One region of the Streptomyces sp. NPDC059247 genome, then DNA from elsewhere that is predicted to be linked to it. Evidence: riboswitches for the same ligand, from Rfam matches in the RefSeq annotation. Region 1 holds a riboswitch; each other region holds the start of a gene.
The links. A riboswitch is a leader RNA that binds a small molecule or an ion and turns the genes downstream of it on or off. The one in region 1 is predicted to bind cyclic di-AMP.
Positions count from the first base shown of each region.

Region 2: linked by a shared signal. The riboswitch ahead of ACFXGN_RS14010 (transglycosylase family protein) and the one ahead of ACFXGN_RS25350 (M23 family metallopeptidase) in region 1 are both predicted to bind cyclic di-AMP.
Region 3: linked by a shared signal. The riboswitch ahead of ACFXGN_RS17650 (C40 family peptidase) and the one ahead of ACFXGN_RS25350 (M23 family metallopeptidase) in region 1 are both predicted to bind cyclic di-AMP.

Region 1 is NZ_JBHYZW010000016.1:140,692-147,106, forward strand. Features, by position in the region: gene ACFXGN_RS25335 (DNA topoisomerase (ATP-hydrolyzing) subunit A) at 1-1,258, opposite strand, end outside; gene ACFXGN_RS25340 (M16 family metallopeptidase) at 1,440-2,786, shown strand; gene ACFXGN_RS25345 (M16 family metallopeptidase) at 2,813-4,180, shown strand; cyclic di-AMP (ydaO/yuaA leader) riboswitch at 4,389-4,552, shown strand; gene ACFXGN_RS25350 (M23 family metallopeptidase) at 4,565-5,335, shown strand; gene ACFXGN_RS25355 (GntR family transcriptional regulator) at 5,550-6,233, shown strand.
Region 2 is NZ_JBHYZW010000006.1:97,777-104,191, reverse strand. Features, by position in the region: gene ACFXGN_RS14025 (globin domain-containing protein) at 1-782, opposite strand, end outside; gene ACFXGN_RS14020 (cytochrome P450) at 869-2,212, shown strand; gene ACFXGN_RS14015 (transglycosylase family protein) at 2,333-3,394, shown strand; cyclic di-AMP (ydaO/yuaA leader) riboswitch at 3,653-3,825, shown strand; gene ACFXGN_RS14010 (transglycosylase family protein) at 3,829-4,542, shown strand; gene eno (phosphopyruvate hydratase) at 5,003-6,289, shown strand; gene ACFXGN_RS14000 (septum formation initiator family protein) at 6,380-6,415, shown strand, end outside.
Region 3 is NZ_JBHYZW010000008.1:216,131-222,545, forward strand. Features, by position in the region: gene ureG (urease accessory protein UreG) at 1-157, opposite strand, end outside; gene ACFXGN_RS17630 (urease accessory protein UreF) at 322-984, opposite strand; gene ACFXGN_RS17635 (urease subunit alpha) at 998-2,719, opposite strand; gene ACFXGN_RS17640 (urease subunit beta) at 2,712-3,044, opposite strand; gene ACFXGN_RS17645 (urease subunit gamma) at 3,059-3,361, opposite strand; cyclic di-AMP (ydaO/yuaA leader) riboswitch at 3,893-4,099, shown strand; gene ACFXGN_RS17650 (C40 family peptidase) at 4,103-4,579, shown strand; gene ACFXGN_RS17655 (ATP-binding protein) at 4,827-5,264, opposite strand; gene ACFXGN_RS17660 (8-amino-7-oxononanoate synthase) at 5,434-6,415, opposite strand, start outside.

The sequences.
Region 1 (6,415 bases):
CCTTGGCCTGCGCCGAGTTCTCGCTCTCCCGGATCAGCCGGATGACCTCGTCGATGTCGAGGAGCGCGACGAGCAGGCCCTCCACCAGGTGGAGCCGGTCGCGCTTCTTGCCGCGACGGAACTCGGAGCGCCGCCGGACCACCTCGAAGCGGTGGTCGAGATAGACCTCCAGGAGTTCCTTGAGGCCGAGGGTGAGGGGCTGCCCGTCGACCAGCGCCACGTTGTTGATGCCGAAGGACTCCTCCATCGGCGTCAGCTTGTAGAGCTGTTCGAGGACGGCCTCGGGCACGAAGCCGTTCTTGATCTCGATGACGAGACGCAGGCCGTGGGTGCGGTCGGTCAGGTCCTTGACGTCCGCGATGCCCTGGAGCCTCTTGGAGCCGACCAGGTCCTTGATCTTGGAGATGACCTTCTCGGGGCCGACCGTGAAGGGCAGCTCGGTCACGACGATGCCCTTGCGGCGCGCCGTGACGGTCTCCACGCTGGTCGTGGCGCGGATCTTGAAGGTCCCGCGGCCCGTCTCGTACGCGTCCTTGATGCCGGACAGGCCGACGATCCGGCCGCCGGTCGGCAGGTCGGGGCCGGGCACGAAACGCATCAGCGTCTCGAGGTCGGCGCCGGGGTGGCGGATCAGGTGGCGGGCGGCGGCGACGACCTCGCCGAGGTTGTGCGGGGGCATGTTCGTCGCCATGCCGACCGCGATTCCCGAAGCGCCGTTGACCAGCAGGTTCGGATAGGCGGCGGGCAGGGCGACCGGTTCCTGCTCCTGCCCGTCGTAGTTCGGGCTGAAGTCGACCGTGTCCTCGTCGATGGACTCGGTCATCAGGAGTGCGGCGGGCGCCATCCGCGACTCGGTGTACCGCATCGCGGCCGGCGGGTCGTCGTTCCCGAGGGAACCGAAGTTCCCGTGGCCGTCGACGAGGGGCAGCCGCATGGAGAAGGGCTGTGCCATGCGGACCATGGCGTCGTAGATGGAGGCGTCGCCGTGCGGATGCAGCTTGCCCATCACCTCGCCGACGACCCGGGCGCACTTGACGAAGCCGCGCTCGGGCCTGAGCCCCATCTCGTTCATCTGGAAGACGATGCGGCGCTGTACGGGCTTCATGCCGTCGCGGGCGTCGGGCAGGGCGCGCGAGTAGATCACCGAGTACGCGTACTCGAGGAAGGAGCCCTGCATCTCGTCGACGACGTCGATGTCGAGGATTCGCTCCTCGAACGCGTCGTCCGGCGGCGGTGTCTTCGTGCTGCGGCGGGCCATCGCGGCTGCGGCTCCTTCACCAACAAGGTTGATCTGACGCGGACCATTGTGGACCGTGCCACCGACAACGCCGACCGCGACCCGGACGAGGGACATCTCGAACGGGCGGGAACTTCGCCAGGTGTCGGCGCGCTTGCATACAGTGGCAGGACCTTTTCACATCGCGATCGAAGGGACGTACATGCCCATGGGTCACACGGCCACGGCCGAGGCCGGCTCCGGCGGCCTGACAGCTACCGAGCACCGGCTGCCGAACGGTCTGCGCGTGGTGCTGTCCGAGGACCACCTGACCCCGGTCGCCGCGGTCTGCCTCTGGTACGACGTCGGCTCGCGCCACGAGGTCGAGGGCCGCACGGGCCTCGCCCACCTCTTCGAGCACCTCATGTTCCAGGGCTCGAAGCAGGTCCACGGCAACGGGCACTTCGAGCTGGTGCAGGGCGCGGGCGGTTCGCTCAACGGCACGACGAGCTTCGAGCGCACCAACTACTTCGAGACCATGCCCACCCACCAGCTGGAGCTCGCGCTCTGGCTGGAGGCCGACCGCATGGGCTCGCTGCTCGCCGCCCTGGACGACGAGTCCATGGAGAACCAGCGGGACGTCGTCAAGAACGAGCGCCGCCAGCGCTACGACAACGTGCCGTACGGAACGGCCTTCGAGAAGCTGGTCGCCCTCGCGTACCCGGAGGGCCACCCGTACCACCACACGCCGATCGGCTCCATGGCCGACCTGGACGCGGCCACCCTGGAGGACGCGCGGAACTTCTTCCGCACGTACTACGCCCCGAACAACGCGGTGCTGTCCGTCGTCGGCGACATCGACCCGGAGCAGACCCTCGCCTGGGTCGAGAAGTACTTCGGCTCGATCCCGTCCCACGACGGCAAGCGGCCACCGCGCGACGGCTCGCTGCCCGAGGTCATCGGCGAGCAACTGCGCGAGGTCGTCGAGGAGGAGGTCCCGGCGCGCGCGCTGATGGCCGCCTACCGGCTGCCGCACGACGGCACGCGCGCGTGCGACGCGGCCGACCTGGCCCTGACCGTGCTCGGCGGCGGCGAGTCCTCGCGGCTGCACAACCGGCTGGTCCGCCGCGACCGCACGGCCGTCGCCGCGGGCTTCGGTCTGCTGCGGCTCGCCGGTGCCCCGTCCCTCGGCTGGCTGGACGTCAAGACCTCCGGGGGCGTCGAGGTCCCGCAGATCGAGGCGGCCGTCGACGAGGAGCTGGCCCGGTTCGCCGCCGAGGGCCCGACGCCCGAGGAGATGGAGCGCGCCCAGGCCCAGTTGGAGCGCGAGTGGCTGGACCGGCTCGGCACCGTCGCGGGCCGCGCCGACGAACTGTGCCGCTTCGCGGTGCTCTTCGGCGACCCGCAGCTCGCCCTGACGGCGGTGGACCGCGTCCTCGACGTCACGGCCGAGGAGGTCCGGGCCGCCGCCGCGACCGCCCTGCGCCCCGACAACCGCGCGGTGCTGGTCTACGAGCCCCTGGCGACCGAACAGAGCGACAGCGACGAGGAAGAGGGGGCGGACCAGTGACCGACGCTGCCGCGTCTTTGACGAGCATGGACTTCCACCCCCGGCCCGCCCCCGGCGTCGCCCGGCCCTGGGCCTTCCCGGCCCCGGACCGCGGCACCCTGGACAACGGTCTGACGCTGCTCACCAGTCACCGCCCCGGCCAGCAGGTGGTGGCCGTGGAGGTCTTCCTGCCCGCCCCGCTGGACGCCGAGCCGACCGGTCTCGACGGCGTCGCGACCATCATGGCCCGCGCGCTCTCCGAGGGCACGGACCAGCACGGCGCCGAGGAGTTCGCGGCCGAGCTGGAGCGCTGCGGCGCCACGCTCGACGCGCACGCGGACCACCCGGGCGTACGGGTCTCCCTGGAGGTCCCCGTCTCCCGGCTGTCCAAGGCGCTCGGGCTGCTCTCCGAGGCGCTGATCGCCCCGGCGTTCCTGGACACCGAGGTCGAGCGGCTGGTGCGCAACCGGCTGGACGAGATCCCGCACGAGTCGGCCAACCCGGGCCGTCGCGCCGCGAAGCAGCTCTCCAAGGAACTGTTCCCGGCCGAGTCCCGGCTGTCCCGGCCGCGCCAGGGCACCGAGGAGACCGTCGAGAGGATCGACGCCGCCGCCGTCCGCGCCTTCTACGCGGCGCACGTCCGGCCCTCCACCGCCACCGCCGTGGTCGTCGGCGACCTGACGGGCATCGACCTGGACAAGGTCCTCGCCGAGACCCTGGGCGCCTGGACCGGCGAGCGGGCGGAGCCGCTGCCGATGCCGCCGATCACCGCCGACGACACCGGGCGGGTCGTCGTCGTCGACCGTCCCGGCGCCGTCCAGACCCAGTTGCTGATCGGCCGGATCGGTCCCGACCGGCACGCGCGCGTCTGGCCCGCCCAGGTCCTGGGCGCGTACTGCCTCGGTGGCACGCTCACCTCGCGGCTCGACCGGGTCCTGCGCGAGGAGAAGGGCTACACGTACGGCGTGCGGGCCTTCGGGCAGGTGCTCCGTTCCGACGCCGGGGGCAACGGGGCCTCGATGCTCGGCATCAGCGGTTCCGTGGACACCCCTCACACCGGTCCGGCCCTCGAAGACCTGTGGAAGGTGCTGCGGACGCTGGCCGCAGAGGGGCTCACCGACGCGGAGCGCGAGACGGCCGTGCAGAACCTGGTGGGGGTGGCGCCGCTCAGGTACGAGACGGCCGCCTCGGTCGCCGGGACGCTCGCCGACCAGGTCGAGCAGCACCTCCCGGACGACTACCAGGCCCAGTTGTACGCGCGGCTCGCCGAGACCGGCACCGTCGAGGCGACGGCCGCCGTGGTCAGCGCCTTCCCGGTGGACCGGCTCGTCACCGTGCTGGTGGGTGACGCGGCGGTGATCGCGGAGCCCGTACGGGCGCTCGGCATCGGTGAAGTGACGGTCGTGACGGGCTGATTCCGGCCCGCTCCACCCGCCGATCCGGCAGGGAGAACCCCGACGGCACCGTCCGTCGGGGTTCTCTTTTTGTCCGAATTAGGGGAAAGAGTGGCTGTATGCCCTGTGGTAAGTCTTACAAAAATCCCGTCCAGTTGGTGATCGACAGACGATCCGCATAGCGTCGGTGCCGCTGTTCGTCAGTTGCACCCGCCGCACCCGCGGCATCGGACAGTCATCGCCGAGTCCCCGTCAGGCGCGAGCCTGGGGAGCCGGGGACCCACACGTAGTCCCTGGGGTGAATCGGACGCCTTCGCCGTGCGGAGGGGCCCGTAGGAGACCTTCCTGCTCCGAACCCGTCAGCTAACCCGGTAGGCGAGAAGGAAGGAAAGGACCAGCCACTTCATGGCGTTCACCCGTACCACCGGGAAGCACCGTGCTCCGAGCCGGACGGCGCGCCGCGGCGCGGGCTTCGCCGGAGCTGCGACGCTCGCCACCACCGGCGTCATCGGAACCCTCGCCTCCCCGGCGCTCGCCGCCGACGCGGAGCCCCGTTCCGCCGAAGACACCGGCCTCACCCGGGTGATCACCGAGGAGTCCCTCGTGGACCGCCTCAACGCCCAGGCCGCCGCCCAGGAACGGCAGGCCTTCGAAGCCGTCGCCAAGGCGAAGGCGCAGGCCGAGGCGAAGCGCAAGGCCGAGGCCCGCGCCAAGGAGATCCGCGAGGCCGAGGAGCGCGCCGCCCGCGACGCCGAGCGACGCCGACTGGCCTCCTTCCAGCTCCCCGTCGCCGGGACCTACGTGTCGACCGGCTACAAGACCGGCGGCTCCCTGTGGTCCTCCGGCAGCCACTCCGGCATCGACTTCCACGCCGCCTACGGCAGCACGGTCGTCTCCGTCGGATCCGGCACCGTCGTCGAGGCGGGCTGGGGCGGCGCGTACGGCAACAACATCGTCATCCGGATGCACGACGGCACGTACACCCAGTACGGCCACCTGTCCTCCATCGGCGTCCACATCGGCCAGACCGTCGAGCCGGGCCAGCGGATCGGGATCTCCGGCTCGTCCGGCAACTCGACCGGCCCCCACCTGCACTTCGAGGCGCGCACCAGCGCCGAGTACGGCTCCGACGTCAGCCCGGTCTCGTACCTGCGCGCCCGGGGCGTCCAGGTCTGACCCGGACACCCGTGCCGCGACCGCCAGGACGCGCTCGGCCGCACGTCGCGAAAGCCCCGGCTCGTACAGAGCCGGGGCTTTTCCCTTGGCCGTTCCGGTCGGCATGTTCCGGTGGGGCATCGGAAATTCCGGCGTACTGCAATAGAGTCGCGGAGAGTGCGCGAGAAAAGCGCCGCTCGAATTGTGTCTCGAAGCGACCAAGGCGGAGGTCGACATGCGCATTCCCGCGCACTCGGTGTGCACGGCGATCCGGGACGACATCGTTTCCGGGGTCTTCGGGCGGGGGAGCCGGCTCACCGAGGACCAGCTCGCCCGCCGTTACGGGGTCTCCCGCGTCCCGGTCCGCGAGGCCCTGCGGACCCTGGAGTCGGAGGGCTTCGTCGTCACCCGCAGACACGCGGGCGCGCAGGTCGCCGAGCCCACCGAGCGGGAGGCCGCCGATCTGATCGACATGCGGGCGCTGCTGGAACCGCTGGGGGCCGCACGGGCCGCCCAGCGGCGCACGGAGGCCCACCTCAAGGTGCTCAGGGGGCTGGTGAGGCTGGGGCGGGAGCGGGCCGCGCACGGCCAGGTCGAGGATCTGCGCGCGCTCGGGAGCTGGTTCCACGAGACGCTCGCGCAGGCTTCCGGCAGTCCGCCGCTGACGACGCTGCTGACCCAGCTCCGGCACAAGATCGCCTGGATGTACCTGGTCGACGGGCCGGAGCGGCCGGTGGAGACCTGGGACGCGTACGGCGCGATCGTGGACGCGGTGGCGCGCGGGGACGCCGAACGGGCGCGGACGCTGACGGCCCTGCACGCGGAGCGCTCGCGTCCGCTGCACCGGCTCAAGCGGCCGGACCGGGGACGTGTGAGGGTTTCGCAACATGCCGTCAACACGGCGAGTGCCCGGAATTAACGCGGACGCCCTACAAAAGGGAGAGGAATTCCGTCCGGGGAATTCCGTGCCGGTGATTTGCAGAGCTGTGATCGGCGGAGCGGTGATCGGCGGGGCGGGTTCGCCCGGAGCGTCCGGCCTGCCCGCCGTGTTCCGCGCGCGCTGTTTCGGTGTTCCGTGTTTCGCCCGTACGGTGCGACCCG
Region 2 (6,415 bases), on a different contig from region 1:
AGGAGGGCCTTCACCGGCGCCCAGCCGGTGCCCGCGCAGATGTAGGCGCGCTGTCCGCCCGGTTCCGTCCGGGCGACGAGGGCGCCGTCCGGCGCCCCGAGCCGCAGCACCCCGCCGGGCGCCGTGCCGTGCACGAGCGCCGTGCTCATCACCCCGCCGGGGACCCGGCTCACGTGCAGTTCCACGGTGCCGTCCGGGCGGGGCGCGTCGGCGAGGGAGTAGGTGCGCCAGACGCGGGGCACGCGGGGCGAGGCGACGCTGACGTACTGGCCGGGCAGGAAGGGCAGGGGCCGCCGGGGCCGCAGGGTGAGGACGGCCAGGTCGGGGCCGTGCCGCTCGTGCCGGACGACGTCCGCGTCCCACCAGGCGGGCTCGCCCGCCGCCACGGCCTCGTCGGCGCCCGCCAGCATCAGCTCGGCCAGGTGCGCGTACGCCTCCGTCCAGGCCTTCTCGGCCTCCGTGGTCCAGGCGGCCCCCGCCACGTGCGCGAACGCGGCGAGCAGACTGGTGCCGACCGAGGCGTAGAGGGCGGGGGTGGCGAGGAACCTGCGGTGGTCGCGGCCCAGGCGCCCCAGGTACGCGGGGAGGTCCGGGTCCTCCAGACGGTCCACCAGATGGGTGAGCGCGGCGAAGAGCCGGTCGCGCTGGGGCCGCATGTCCCCGGGGAACAGCTCGCGCAGGGACGGCTCCTGCCGGAAGAGATGCGCGTAGAAGTAGGTGACGGCGTGCTCGGCCCGTCTCTCGACGACCGCGAACGTGCTCCTGAGCATCTGAGGGTCCACCGTCAGGAATGTAGGGCACCCGTCCGGCCCGTCCTCACGGAATCTCCACACCCGGACCCGGCGGAACCTGCCTGTACGGTCGGGGGGTGAGCACCACCCCCGGTCCAGCACCTGCCTCTCGCCCCGCCCCCGGAGAAGTTCCCGGCGCCTCCTCGTGCCCGGTCTCCGGGCCCGCGCCCGAGCTCTTCACCTGGGAGTTCGCCAGCGATCCCTACCCCGCGTACGCCTGGCTCAGGACGCACGCGCCGGTGCACCGCACGACCCTCCCGAGCGGGGTCGAGGCCTGGCTGGTGACCCGGTACGCCGACGCCCGGCAGGCCCTCGCGGACCAGCGGCTCTCCAAGAACCCGGCGCACCACGCCGAGTCCCCGCACGCGAAGGGGAAGACGGGCATCCCGGGCGAGCGCAAGGCCGAGCTGATGACCCATCTGCTCAACATCGACCCGCCGGACCACACCCGGCTGCGCAGGCTCGTCTCCAAGGCGTTCACCCCCCGCCGGGTCGCGGAGTTCGCCCCACGCGTGCAGGAGCTGACCGACCGGCTCATCGACTCCTTCGTGGAGCGGGGCAGCGCGGACCTCATCCACGAGTTCGCCTTCCCGCTGCCCATCTACGCCATCTGTGACCTGCTCGGGGTGCCCGAGGAGGACCAGGACGACTTCCGGGACTGGGCCGGGATGATGATCCGGCACGGCGGCGGGCCGCGCGGCGGGGTCGCGCGGTCGGTGAAGAAGATGCGCGGCTATCTCGCGGAGCTGATCCACCGCAAGCGCGAGGAGCCCGGGGACGACCTCATCTCGGGTCTCATCCGGGCCTCCGACCACGGCGAGCACCTCACCGAGAACGAGGCCGCCGCGATGGCCTTCATCCTGCTCTTCGCCGGTTTCGAGACCACCGTCAATCTGGTAGGAAACGGGCTTTACGCGCTTCTCCGGCATCCGGAGCAGCGCGCCCGGCTCCAGGAGTCGGTCACCTCCGGGGAGACCGGGCTCCTGGAGACCGGGATCGAGGAGCTGCTGCGGTACGACGGGCCGGTGGAGATGGCCACCTGGCGGTACGCCACCCGGCCGCTGACGATCGGCGGGCAGGAGATCCCGGCGGGCGACCCGGTGCTCGTGGTTCTCGCCGCCGCCGACCGGGACCCCGAGCGGTTCGACGGACCGGACGTCCTCGACCTCGCCCGGCGCGACAACCAGCACCTCGGGTACGGGCACGGCATCCACTACTGCCTGGGCGCGCCGCTCGCCCGGCTCGAAGGACAGACGGCCCTGGCGACCCTGCTGACCCGCCTCCCGGACCTGCGGCTCGCCGCCGACCCGGCCGAACTGCGGTGGCGCGGCGGGCTCATCATGCGGGGGCTGCGCACCCTTCCGGTGGAGTTCTCTCCGGTCGCCCCCCTCCATAGGACTGACGGAGCATCAGAAATGTGATCTTCACGTGATCGCGGGTGCATCGACTTGTGATGAGCGTTCGAATAGGGCTACGTTCCCCGACAACTCAGTTCGACCACTCAGTTCGACCACCCCAGTTGTCACGCGAAAGGCGCTCCTATGCGTTCCGGGAACGGACGACACCGCCGCCCCCGTCAGGCCCCCGCCCTCGTCGTCGCCGCGGGGGTGACCGGGTCCGCCATGGCGCTTCCCCTGCTCGCCACCGGCTCGGCGTCCGCCGCCGACGCCGCCACCTGGGACCGGGTCGCCGAGTGCGAGTCCGGCGGCCAGTGGAGCGCCAACCTCGGCAACGGGCGCTACGGCGGCCTCCAGTTCACCCAGGACAGCTGGGAGCGGTACGGCGGTCTCGCCTACGCGCCCAGCCCCGACCTGGCCAGCCGCGCCCAGCAGATAGCGGTGGCCGAGAAGGCCCTCGCCAAGGGCTCCACCGCGTGGGCCAGCTGCGCGCCGATCGCGGGACTCGTCAACGACGGCGCCCGGCCGAAGGTGAACCCGGGCCCGGCGGACCTCCCGAAGCCCTCCGGCGGCCCCGTCGCCGAGTCGAACCGCACGACGGGCCCGCAGTCCTCCAGCGCGGCGGAGGCGGCCCGGGGCGCGGCCGGACGGAGCACCGGGGCGCCCACCGCCCCGGCGACGTCCACGAGCCCCGCCGCGCCCTCGACGGGTGCGCCGGTGACGGGCGGGCCGACCGGTCCGACGGCGCCCGCCTCCCCGGACGCCCCCGCCCCCGCCACCACCGCGCCCGACGGGTCCGCCGCGCCGGGCACGTCCGGCGAGCCGACGACCGGCACCCCGGCCACGGGGTCCGGCAAGGGCAAGCACCGGGGCGACGCGGCTCCGGAGGGAACCGTGGGTCCGGGCGGATCCGTCGAGACCGGTCGCCACGCGGCGCCCGGTGACAGCCTCTCCGAGGAGACCGCGGCGAAGCCCGTGGCCGACGCCTCCACGAATTCCGGCGGAACGGACAGTCAGGGCACTTCGGGCGCGTACACGGTGAAGGCGGGCGACAGTCTGTCCGGCATCGCGCAGCAGAACGAGCTGCCCGGAGGCTGGACCGCGCTCTATGACGCCAACCGGAAGACGGTCGGTACCGACCCGGACCTCATCCTCCCTGGTCAGAGCCTTGAACTGACGGAGAGTCCGGTCGCGCGGGCGGAGTGATTCGGGGTCATATGTCCGGTTCTGGGCAACTGAGACATGAGTCTCTTCGCCCCAACTGGCGCGTCACACCCGCAAACTTTGCTCCCGTCGCCTCTCACCTGCGCAAACACTCCCCGCCGGAAGGCAAGGAGGGGCGGAATGTCCGTCATTCGCCTCTTTGAACTTCCGGTGGGTCTGTGTCTACGGTCATCACCGCTCGCCACCGCGGGCCCCGTCGACCGAAACGCCGAATCCTGCCGTCGGCCGTCGGGAACAGTCGTCGCGCAAGCGCCGAAGGCAGGAGCGGGGGACCCAAGGTAAGTGCCGACCCCGGCCGTTGAGACAGACGGCCGACGATCGGCTCGGGGTGGAGCCGCGTGCTGGACACGCGGCCGGGCAACTCATTGGCCCGAACCCGACAGCTCACCTCGCAGGCGTCGGTGAGGAGAATCTCCATGCTGTTTTCCGGTAAGGGCAAACACCGCCGTCCCTCCAAGGTCACCCAGGTCGCCACGCTCGTCGGCGTCACCGGTGTCGCCGTCGCCGCCCCGCTGATGACCGCGGGCACCGCCTCGGCCGCCACCGCCGCCGAGTGGGACCGCGTCGCCCAGTGCGAGTCCGGCGGCAACTGGTCCATCAACACGGGCAACGGCTACACCGGCGGCCTCCAGTTCGCGGCCTCCACCTGGGCCGCGTACGGCGGCACCGCCTACGCCCCGACCGCCAACCTGGCGTCGAAGTCCCAGCAGATCGCCATCGCCGAGAAGGTCCTCGCGGGCCAGGGCAAGGGCGCGTGGCCGAGCTGCGGCGTGGGCCTCTCCCGTGCCTCCTACGACGGCGGCGCCGCCGAGAGCGCCCCCAAGACCGTCACCCAGCAGCCGAAGCAGCAGCGCTCGGCCGAGCAGCCGACGACCCGCAGCGAGCAGCGCCAGGCCCCGAAGAAGGCCGCGCAGCAGCAGACCGCGCCGAAGGCGACCGTCACCACCCCGACCGGCAAGAAGGTCGAGAAGGGCGACGGCGAGTACAAGGTCGTGACCGGCGACACCCTCAGCCGGATCGCCCAGGCGCACGGCGTCGCGGGCGGCTGGGCCAAGCTCTTCGAGCTGAACAAGGACGTCGTCGACAACGCCGACCTGATCTACCCGGGCCAGCAGCTCCACCTCAAGTGAGCCCGGCGGTCCGCACGGGTCCGGCGGCCCGTACGGCACCGACGACCCTCCCGCGGTGACCACCCCGGACCGGCGCGCCTCCCCCCCCCGTGCGCACCGGTCCGGGGTTTCCGCCGTCCGGAGCCGCGCGCCCTGTCCGTACGGACGCCCCGCGCCCTGTCCGTACGGAGCCCCGCCCCGTACGGACTCCTCTCCCCCCTTCCGGATCCCCCGTCACGGACGGACCCCCCTCGTCCGCGCCCCGGGAGGGCCGCCCCGGCGGTTTCGGGGCGACTTCTCGGTTACCGTCCAGTAGATCTGGGGTCTTTCGCCCCTGAATGCATGTCCTTGGGCCCTTTTTCGTCCCAGGGGGCGGGCGCCCGGCTGGCCGGAGCCGCCGAGCCGGTTAGGCTCTTGACGCAAGGCCAAGCCGACCCTGCGCCGACCTTGCGTCACATCCAGCGTCACATCCCATAAGGAGATGCTCGTGCCGTCCATCGACGTCGTCGTAGCCCGGGAAATCCTGGACTCCCGAGGCAACCCCACGGTCGAGGTCGAGGTCGGCCTCGACGACGGCAGCACCGGCCGTGCTGCTGTTCCGTCCGGCGCCTCCACCGGTGCGTTCGAGGCCCTCGAGCTTCGCGACGGTGACCCCAACCGCTACCAGGGCAAGGGCGTCGAGAAGGCCGTCCTCGCCGTGATCGAGCAGATCGGCCCGGAGCTCGTCGGCTACGACGCCACCGAGCAGCGCCTGATCGACCAGGCCATGTTCGACCTGGACGCCACCCCGGACAAGTCGTCGCTCGGCGCCAACGCCATCCTCGGCGTCTCCCTCGCCGTCGCGCACGCCGCCTCCGAGGCCAGCGACCTCCCGCTCTTCCGCTACCTCGGCGGCCCGAACGCGCACCTGCTGCCCGTTCCGATGATGAACATCCTCAACGGTGGGTCGCACGCCGACTCCAACGTCGACATCCAGGAGTTCATGATCGCCCCGATCGGCGCGGAGTCCTTCTCCGAGGCCCTCCGCTGGGGCACCGAGGTCTACCACACGCTCAAGGGCGTCCTGAAGCGCAAGGGCCTCTCCACCGGCCTCGGCGACGAGGGCGGCTTCGCGCCGAACCTCGACTCCAACCGTGCCGCGCTGGACCTGATCCTCGAAGCGATCAAGGAAGCCGGTTACGCCCCGGGCAAGGACATCGCGCTCGCCCTCGATGTCGCCGCCTCCGAGTTCTACAAGGACGGCAAGTACGAGTTCGAGGGCAAGTCCCTCTCCGCCGCCGAGCTGACCGAGTACTACGAGGAGCTGGTCGCGGCCTACCCGCTGGTCTCCATCGAGGACCCGCTCTTCGAGGACGACTGGGCCGGCTGGAAGGTCCTCACCGACAAGCTGGGCACCAAGGTCCAGATCGTCGGCGACGACCTCTTCGTCACCAACCCGGAGCGCCTGGCCCGTGGCATCGAGGAGGGCTCCGCGAACGCCCTGCTCGTCAAGGTGAACCAGATCGGCTCGCTCACCGAGACCCTGGACGCCGTCGAGCTGGCCCAGCGCAGCGGCTTCAAGTGCATGATGTCGCACCGCTCCGGCGAGACCGAGGACGTCACCATCGCCGACCTCGCCGTCGCCACCAACTGCGGCCAGATCAAGACCGGCGCCCCGGCCCGCTCCGAGCGCGTCGCCAAGTACAACCAGCTCCTGCGCATCGAGGAGATCCTCGACGACGCCGCCGTCTACGCCGGTCGCAGCGCCTTCCCGCGCTTCAAGGGCTGACGGAGTCGCACCCGGTAGTTCCGTCCGTCCCCGCACTCGGTCCCGTACCGTGTGCGGGGACGTACGCGTGAACAGGGGAGGCGACACGACATGGCCGCGAAGAACCGGGACCGGTTCTCCACCGCG
Region 3 (6,415 bases), on a different contig from region 1:
GGGTGTCGCGCAGGGCCCGGCAGAGGGCGGCGACGGTGGCGGTCTTGCCGGAGCCGACGGGACCGCCGAGTCCGATGCGCAGGGCGCGGCGGGTGCCGTCGGGGCGGTGGGCGTCGGCGGAGACGGCGCCGTGGTGGTGTCCGTGGTCGAGGTGCATGGGGCGGCTCCTTGGTGTGCGGGCGGGCCGTGGACGTGGGGGCGTAGGGGTGGGGCCAGGGCCCGGGGCCGGGCGACCGGCCCCGGGGTCATGAGGCCGTCAGAAGGCGGTCGGGCGACGGCCTTGGAGTGTCGGGGGGCCGTCGTCGGAGGTCTCGGAGGCCGTCATGAGGCGAAGAGGCGCACCGGCCAGGCGGCGTGCTGTTCGGCGGTGAGGTCGAGCAGGGGCGCGGAGGCCGCGGGCAGGGCGTCGACGCCCTGCCGGGCCGCCGCCACGGCCTGTGCGGCGACCTCGTCCATCTCGGGGGCGAGGCGGGCGAGGACGGCGGTGGCCCGGTAGGGGTCGAGGCCGAGGAGGCGGACGACGGCGGTGGCCGGTCCGCCGACGGTCTCGTACACGACGCAGTGGGCGGCGTCCTCGGGACCGAGCCCGGCGGCGCGGGCGGCGGTGCCGAGGACGACGGGCTGATGGGCGCCGCGCGGGAACAGCGCGGCCAGCGCGTCGAGTTCGGGGCCGGGCCAGGCGGCGCGGGCGGCCCGCATCATCTGACGGCCGAGCCTGCGCGCGGCGGCGCGCAGGGCGGGCGAGGGGGTGCGGGCGTCGGCCGCCGTGTCGAGTTCGGCCGGGTCGAGTCCGTGCGCGGCCCCGGCCGCCAGCGCGGCGGAGGTGAGGCCGGTGGTGCGCAGTCGGCCGCGGCAGAAGGACTCCAGTCCTGCGGCGTCCCGGACGCGACCGGCGCGGACGGCGGCCTCGGCGCCGCCGGAGTGGGCGTGCCCGCCGGCGGGAAACCGTCCGTCGGCGAGCACGAGCAGTGCGGAGCGTGTCATGGAGGGGGCGCCGTCAGAAGAGGAAGTAACGCTGGGCCATGGGCAGTTCGGCGGCGGGTGCGGGTTCCACCACTTCGCCGTCGATGCTCACCGAGAAGGTGTCGGCGTCGACCTCGACCCGGGGCACGGCGTCGTTCTCGACCATGTCCGCCTTGGTGACCCGTCGGGTGGAGCCGATGGCGGCGAACTCCTTGTGCAGTCCGAGCCTCTGCGGGAGGTCGTCCTCGATGGCCGCCTGGGCGACGAAGTTGATCGAGCCCGCCGCAGCCGCCCGGCCGAGCGCGCCGAACATGGGGCGCGGCAGCACCGGCTGCGGGGTGGGGATGGAGGCGTTGGCGTCGCCGAGCTGCGCGTACGCGATCTGTCCGCCCTTGATGACGACGAGCGGCTTCACGCCGAAGAAGGCGGGTTCCCACAGGACCAGGTCGGCGAGCTTGCCGGGTTCGACCGAGCCGATGACATGGCCCATGCCCTGGGCGACGGCCGGGTTGATCGTGTACTTGGCGACGTAGCGGCGGGCCCGGTGGTTGTCGGCGCGGCCGTCGCCGGGGAGGGGTCCGCGCCGCTTCTTCATGACGTGGGCGGTCTGCCAGGTGCGCATGATCACTTCGCCGATGCGGCCCATGGCCTGGGAGTCGGAGGAGATGATCGAGATCGCGCCCAGGTCGTGCAGGACGTCCTCGGCGGCGATGGTGGAGGGCCGGATGCGGGACTCCGCGAAGGCGAGGTCCTCGGGGACGGCCGGGTTGAGGTGGTGGCAGACCATCAGCATGTCGAGGTGTTCCTCGATGGTGTTGACGGTGTGCGGCCGGGTCGGATTGGTGGAGCTCGGCAGGATGTTCGGCTCCGAGACCACGGTGATGATGTCGGGGGCGTGCCCGCCGCCCGCGCCCTCGGTGTGGTACGCGTGGATGGTGCGCCCGGCGACGGCGGCGAGGGTGTCGCCGACGAAGCCCGCCTCGTTGAGGGTGTCGGTGTGGATGGCGAGCTGGGCGCCCGTCTCCTCGCAGACGTCGAGGCAGGCGTCGATGACGGCGGGGGTGGCACCCCAGTCCTCGTGGATCTTGAACCCGAGGGCTCCGCCGCGCAGTTGGGAGTGCATGGCCTCCCGGGACATGGTGTTGCCCTTGCCGAGCAGACCGATGTTGACGGGGAAGGTGTCCAGGGCCTCGAACATCCGGGCCATGTGCCAGGGGCCGGGGGTGATGGTGGTGGCCTTGGTGCCCTCGGCGGGGCCGGTGCCGCCGCCGACGAGCGTGGTGACGCCGGTGGCGAGGGCCTGCTCGACCACGGTCGGGGAGATGAAGTGGACATGGGTGTCGACGGCGCCCGCGGTGACGATGCGGCCGTTGCCGACGATGACCTCGGTCTCGGGGCCGATCACCAGACCGGGGTGGACGCCGTCCATGGTGTCGGGGTTGCCTGCCTTGCCGAGGGCGACGATCCGGCCGTCCCTGATGCCGATGTCGGCCTTGACGATCCCCCAGTGGTCGATGACCACGGCGCCGGTGATGACGGTGTCGGGGGCGCCCTCGGCACGGGTGGTGCGGGCCTGGCCCATCGACTCGCGGATGACCTTGCCGCCGCCGAAGACGGCTTCGTCCCCGGCGCGTCCGGGGCCGCCGCTGCGGTCCTCCTCGATCTCCACGAAGAGGTCGGTGTCGGCGAGCCGGAGGCGGTCGCCGGTGGTGGGGCCGAACAGGTCGGCGTAGACGGCGCGGTGCAGATCAGGCACGGGAGTCCTCTTCGTTCGCGTCCAGGGGACCCGCGGTCTCGCCGCGCAGCCCGGGAACGATCCGGCGGCCGGTGAGGGGGACGAGTTCGACCTCGACGGGGATGCCGGGTTCGAAGCGGACGGCGGTTCCGGCGGCGATGTGCAGCCGCTGCCCGCGCGCGGCGGCGCGGTCGAACTCGAGTCCGGGGTTGACCTCGGCGAAGTGGTAGTGGGAGCCGACCTGGACGGGCCGGTCGGCGGCGTTGAGCACGGTCAGGCGCGTGACGGGGCGCCCCTCGTTGAGGGGGACGGGGCCGTCCGCGTACAGGATCTCTCCGGGGATCATCGGCGGCGGTCCGTTCAGACGATGGGGTCGTGGACGGTGACGAGCTTGGTGCCGTCCGGGAAGGTGGCCTCGACCTGGACGTCGTGGATCATCTCGGGGACGCCCTCCATGACCTCGTCGCGGGTGAGCACCTCGCGCCCCGAGGCCATCAGCTCGGCGACCGTGCGGCCGTCCCTGGCGCCTTCGAGGACATGGGCGGTGATCAGTGCGACGACCTCGGGGTGGTTGAGCCGTACCCCGCGCGCCCTGCGCTTCTCGGCCACGTCCGCGGCCACATGGATGAGCAGGCGTTCCTGCTCGTGCGGGCTCAGTTGCACACTTCCACCTCACAGTCGTCCGCCGGGACGGGACCCGGACAGCTGCGGACCCTACCGACCTTCAACACCTTGTTGAAATGCCGGAACGCGGCACACCGGCAGACATTGCACGTTAGGGCGGAAGTTTTTCCGGCTGGTTAACTACGCCTTTGCGATCGCATGATCATCAGGTCGGTGACGGCACATGCGGAGCCGAGCCCTCCCCCTGACGGATCGACATCCGGCCGTGTCGTGTCGAGAGCCGGACGGCCGACGCGCATCGCAGAATCCCTCCCTCGTTCGGAGTAGTCGACGAGTCGATATTCAGACCGGTCAACTTGCGCCACCGATGTACGCATCTGGCGGAATCGAACGTTCCATCGCTGGTGCGGGGCTCGCCAGGGGGAACTCCGATGATCACGAAACCCTCCTGTCCACCCGAATGGATCAGTCGTGAGGAGCCTCACATATCGCCGTTTCCACTCGGATTTCACCCCCGGTGTGGGTCAAGATCCCTGTCGACGACAAGCCCCCGCCGCCGCGGCGGGGCGGTCCGGGCGGACGCCGAGTCCTGCCGCTGCCCCGGACGTCTGGTCGACAGGATTGGACCGGCAGGAGTGGAGGACCCGATTTTTACGGGGCGTACGCGCTGTTCCCACAGCGGGGCCGCCCCTTGGGGTGAAGCCGCACCCGCGGCCGGGCATCTTCGCCTGCCCGAACCCGACAGGTCATCCTTCACAGGCGGCTGACGAAGGGTTGCGCATGACTGCGCAGATGCACGTCCCGTCCCTGCTGTCCCGGGTCGGAGCCGTCTCGGCTCTCACTCTCGCCGCCGTCGGCGGCACGCTGCTCGCACCCGGTGCGGCGCCGGAGGCCCAGGCAGCGACGAACTACGCGAACAAGGCACTGAGCGTCGCCGCGTCCAAGAAGGGAGCACCGTACCGGTACGGGAGCGCCGGACCCTCCAGGTTCGACTGCTCCGGTCTGACGCTCTACGCGTACCAGAAGGCGGGCAAGTCGCTGCCCCGCACCGCGCAGCAGCAGTACAACAGGACCACCCGCGTCTCCGCCGCCTCACGGCAGAAGGGGGACCTGGTCTTCTTCCACTCCGGCGGAAGGGTGTACCACGTGGGCATCTACGCCGGGAGCGGCAAGATCTGGCACTCGCCCAAGACGGGGTCCTGGGTGAAGCTCGACAAGATCTGGTCGTCGAAGATCTACTACGGCCGCGTCCGCTGATCCGGCGGCCCGTCCGTCCGCTGATCCGGCGGAACCGACGGCCGGTCCGTGAGCCGATCCGGCGGAACTGACGGCGCCGGTCCGTGCGGGGTGCGGTGGCACCGCCGCGTCCCGTACGGACCCGGGCCGCCCTCCGGCGACCGCGCGTCCCCCGCGGAAGCCGCCCCGGGCCGCCCGGCACCCTCCCGGGGCCCCCGACGACCGCATCGGCTCAGGGGTCGTGCCCACCCCGGCGGGCACGGGCCCGTCAGCGACCGGCCAGCGGGGCGGGGATCCACGGGAGGGAGATCCGGACCGTCTTGCCGCCCTCCTCGATCGGGGTCACGGAGAGACGTCCGCCCGACTCCGCCGCGAGGACCCTGACGATGACCATGCCCCTGCCGTTGTCCTGCTGGACCGCGGCGGGCAGACGGCGCGGCAGCCTCGGATGACTGTCGGTGACACCGATGTGCAGGTGCTCCTCCCAGTCGAGCCGGAGGTCCACCGTGAACGTGGGCGACTGGCCGAGGGTGTGCAGCACGGCGTTGGTGGCCAGCTCGGAGACGATGATCCGGATCGCGTCCGCGGTCTCCGTGGCGTCGTCCAGGCCCCAGCCGTCGAGAACCTCCGCCACGAACCGCCGGGCCGTGGACACCGAGGCGGGTTCGCTCGGCAGAGTGACGGATGCTTCCTGCTGGTCTGCCATGGCGACGCCGTCCCTTTCCCGCCGGGGCCGCTGCCCCGGATCGCACTGCGCGTCAGACTGCCACCGATCGGGCCGCGCCGGGAGGCGTTCTCCCAAGATATGTCCCCATCTGTCGCCCGAAGCGGTGAACGCGAAGGCCCTGGACCGGACCGGGCCGCCGACCGCCGGGTCAGCCGGCCGGTGCCGTCCGCAGGATCGTTTCCACCGCGTACGCGATCCGCTCGTCCGTCAGGTCCGCGCGTGCCGTGAGCCGTAGCCGCGAGACGCCGTCGGGCACGGAAGGCGGCCGGAAGCAGCCGACCGCGAGCCCCCGCTCCCGGCAGTCCGCCGCCCAGCGCAGCGCCGCCTCCGGGGAGGGGGCGCGCACCGAGACCACGGCCGCGTCGGGCCGGGCGGCCGTCAGGCCCGCCCCGGTGAGGAGCCGGTGCAGGGTGGTCGCGACCGTACGGGCCCGCTCCGCGAGCCCCGGCTCGGCCGTCAGCAGGCGCAGGGCCGCCAGCGCGCCCCCGGCGGCGGCCGGGGCGAGACCGGTGTCGAAGATGAAGGTGCGGGCCGCGTTGACCAGGTGCTCGACCACCCGGGCCGGGCCGAGGACCGCGCCGCCCTGACTGCCGAGGGACTTCGACAGGGTGACGGTGGCCACCACGTCCTCGTCGCCCGCGAGCCCGGCCTCGTGGAGGGCCCCCCGGCCGCCGTCGCCGAGGACGCCGAGGCCGTGGGCGTCGTCCACGACCAGACCGGCGCCGTGCGCGCGGCAGGCGGCGGCGAGCGCGGACAGCGGCGCCCGGTCGCCGTCGACGGAGAACACGGAGTCGCTGACGACCAGGGCCCGCCACCCCGGATGCGCGTCGAGGGTCTTGCGCACGGCCTCCGGATCGGAGTGCGGGACGACGGCGGTCTCGGCGCGCGCCAGCCGGCAGCCGTCCACGATCGAGGCGTGGTTGGAGGCGTCGGAGACGATCAGGGCGTCCCGGCCGCCCAGCGCGGTGAGCGCGGCCAGGTTGGCGGTGTAGCCGGAGGAGAAGACGAGGGCGGCCTCGAAGCCGCAGAAATCGGCGAGTTCGCGTTCCAGCCGGGTGTGCAGCCGGGTGGTTCCGGTGACGAGCCGGGAACCGGTGGAGCCCGCGCCCCAGCGGTTCGCCGCCTCGGCC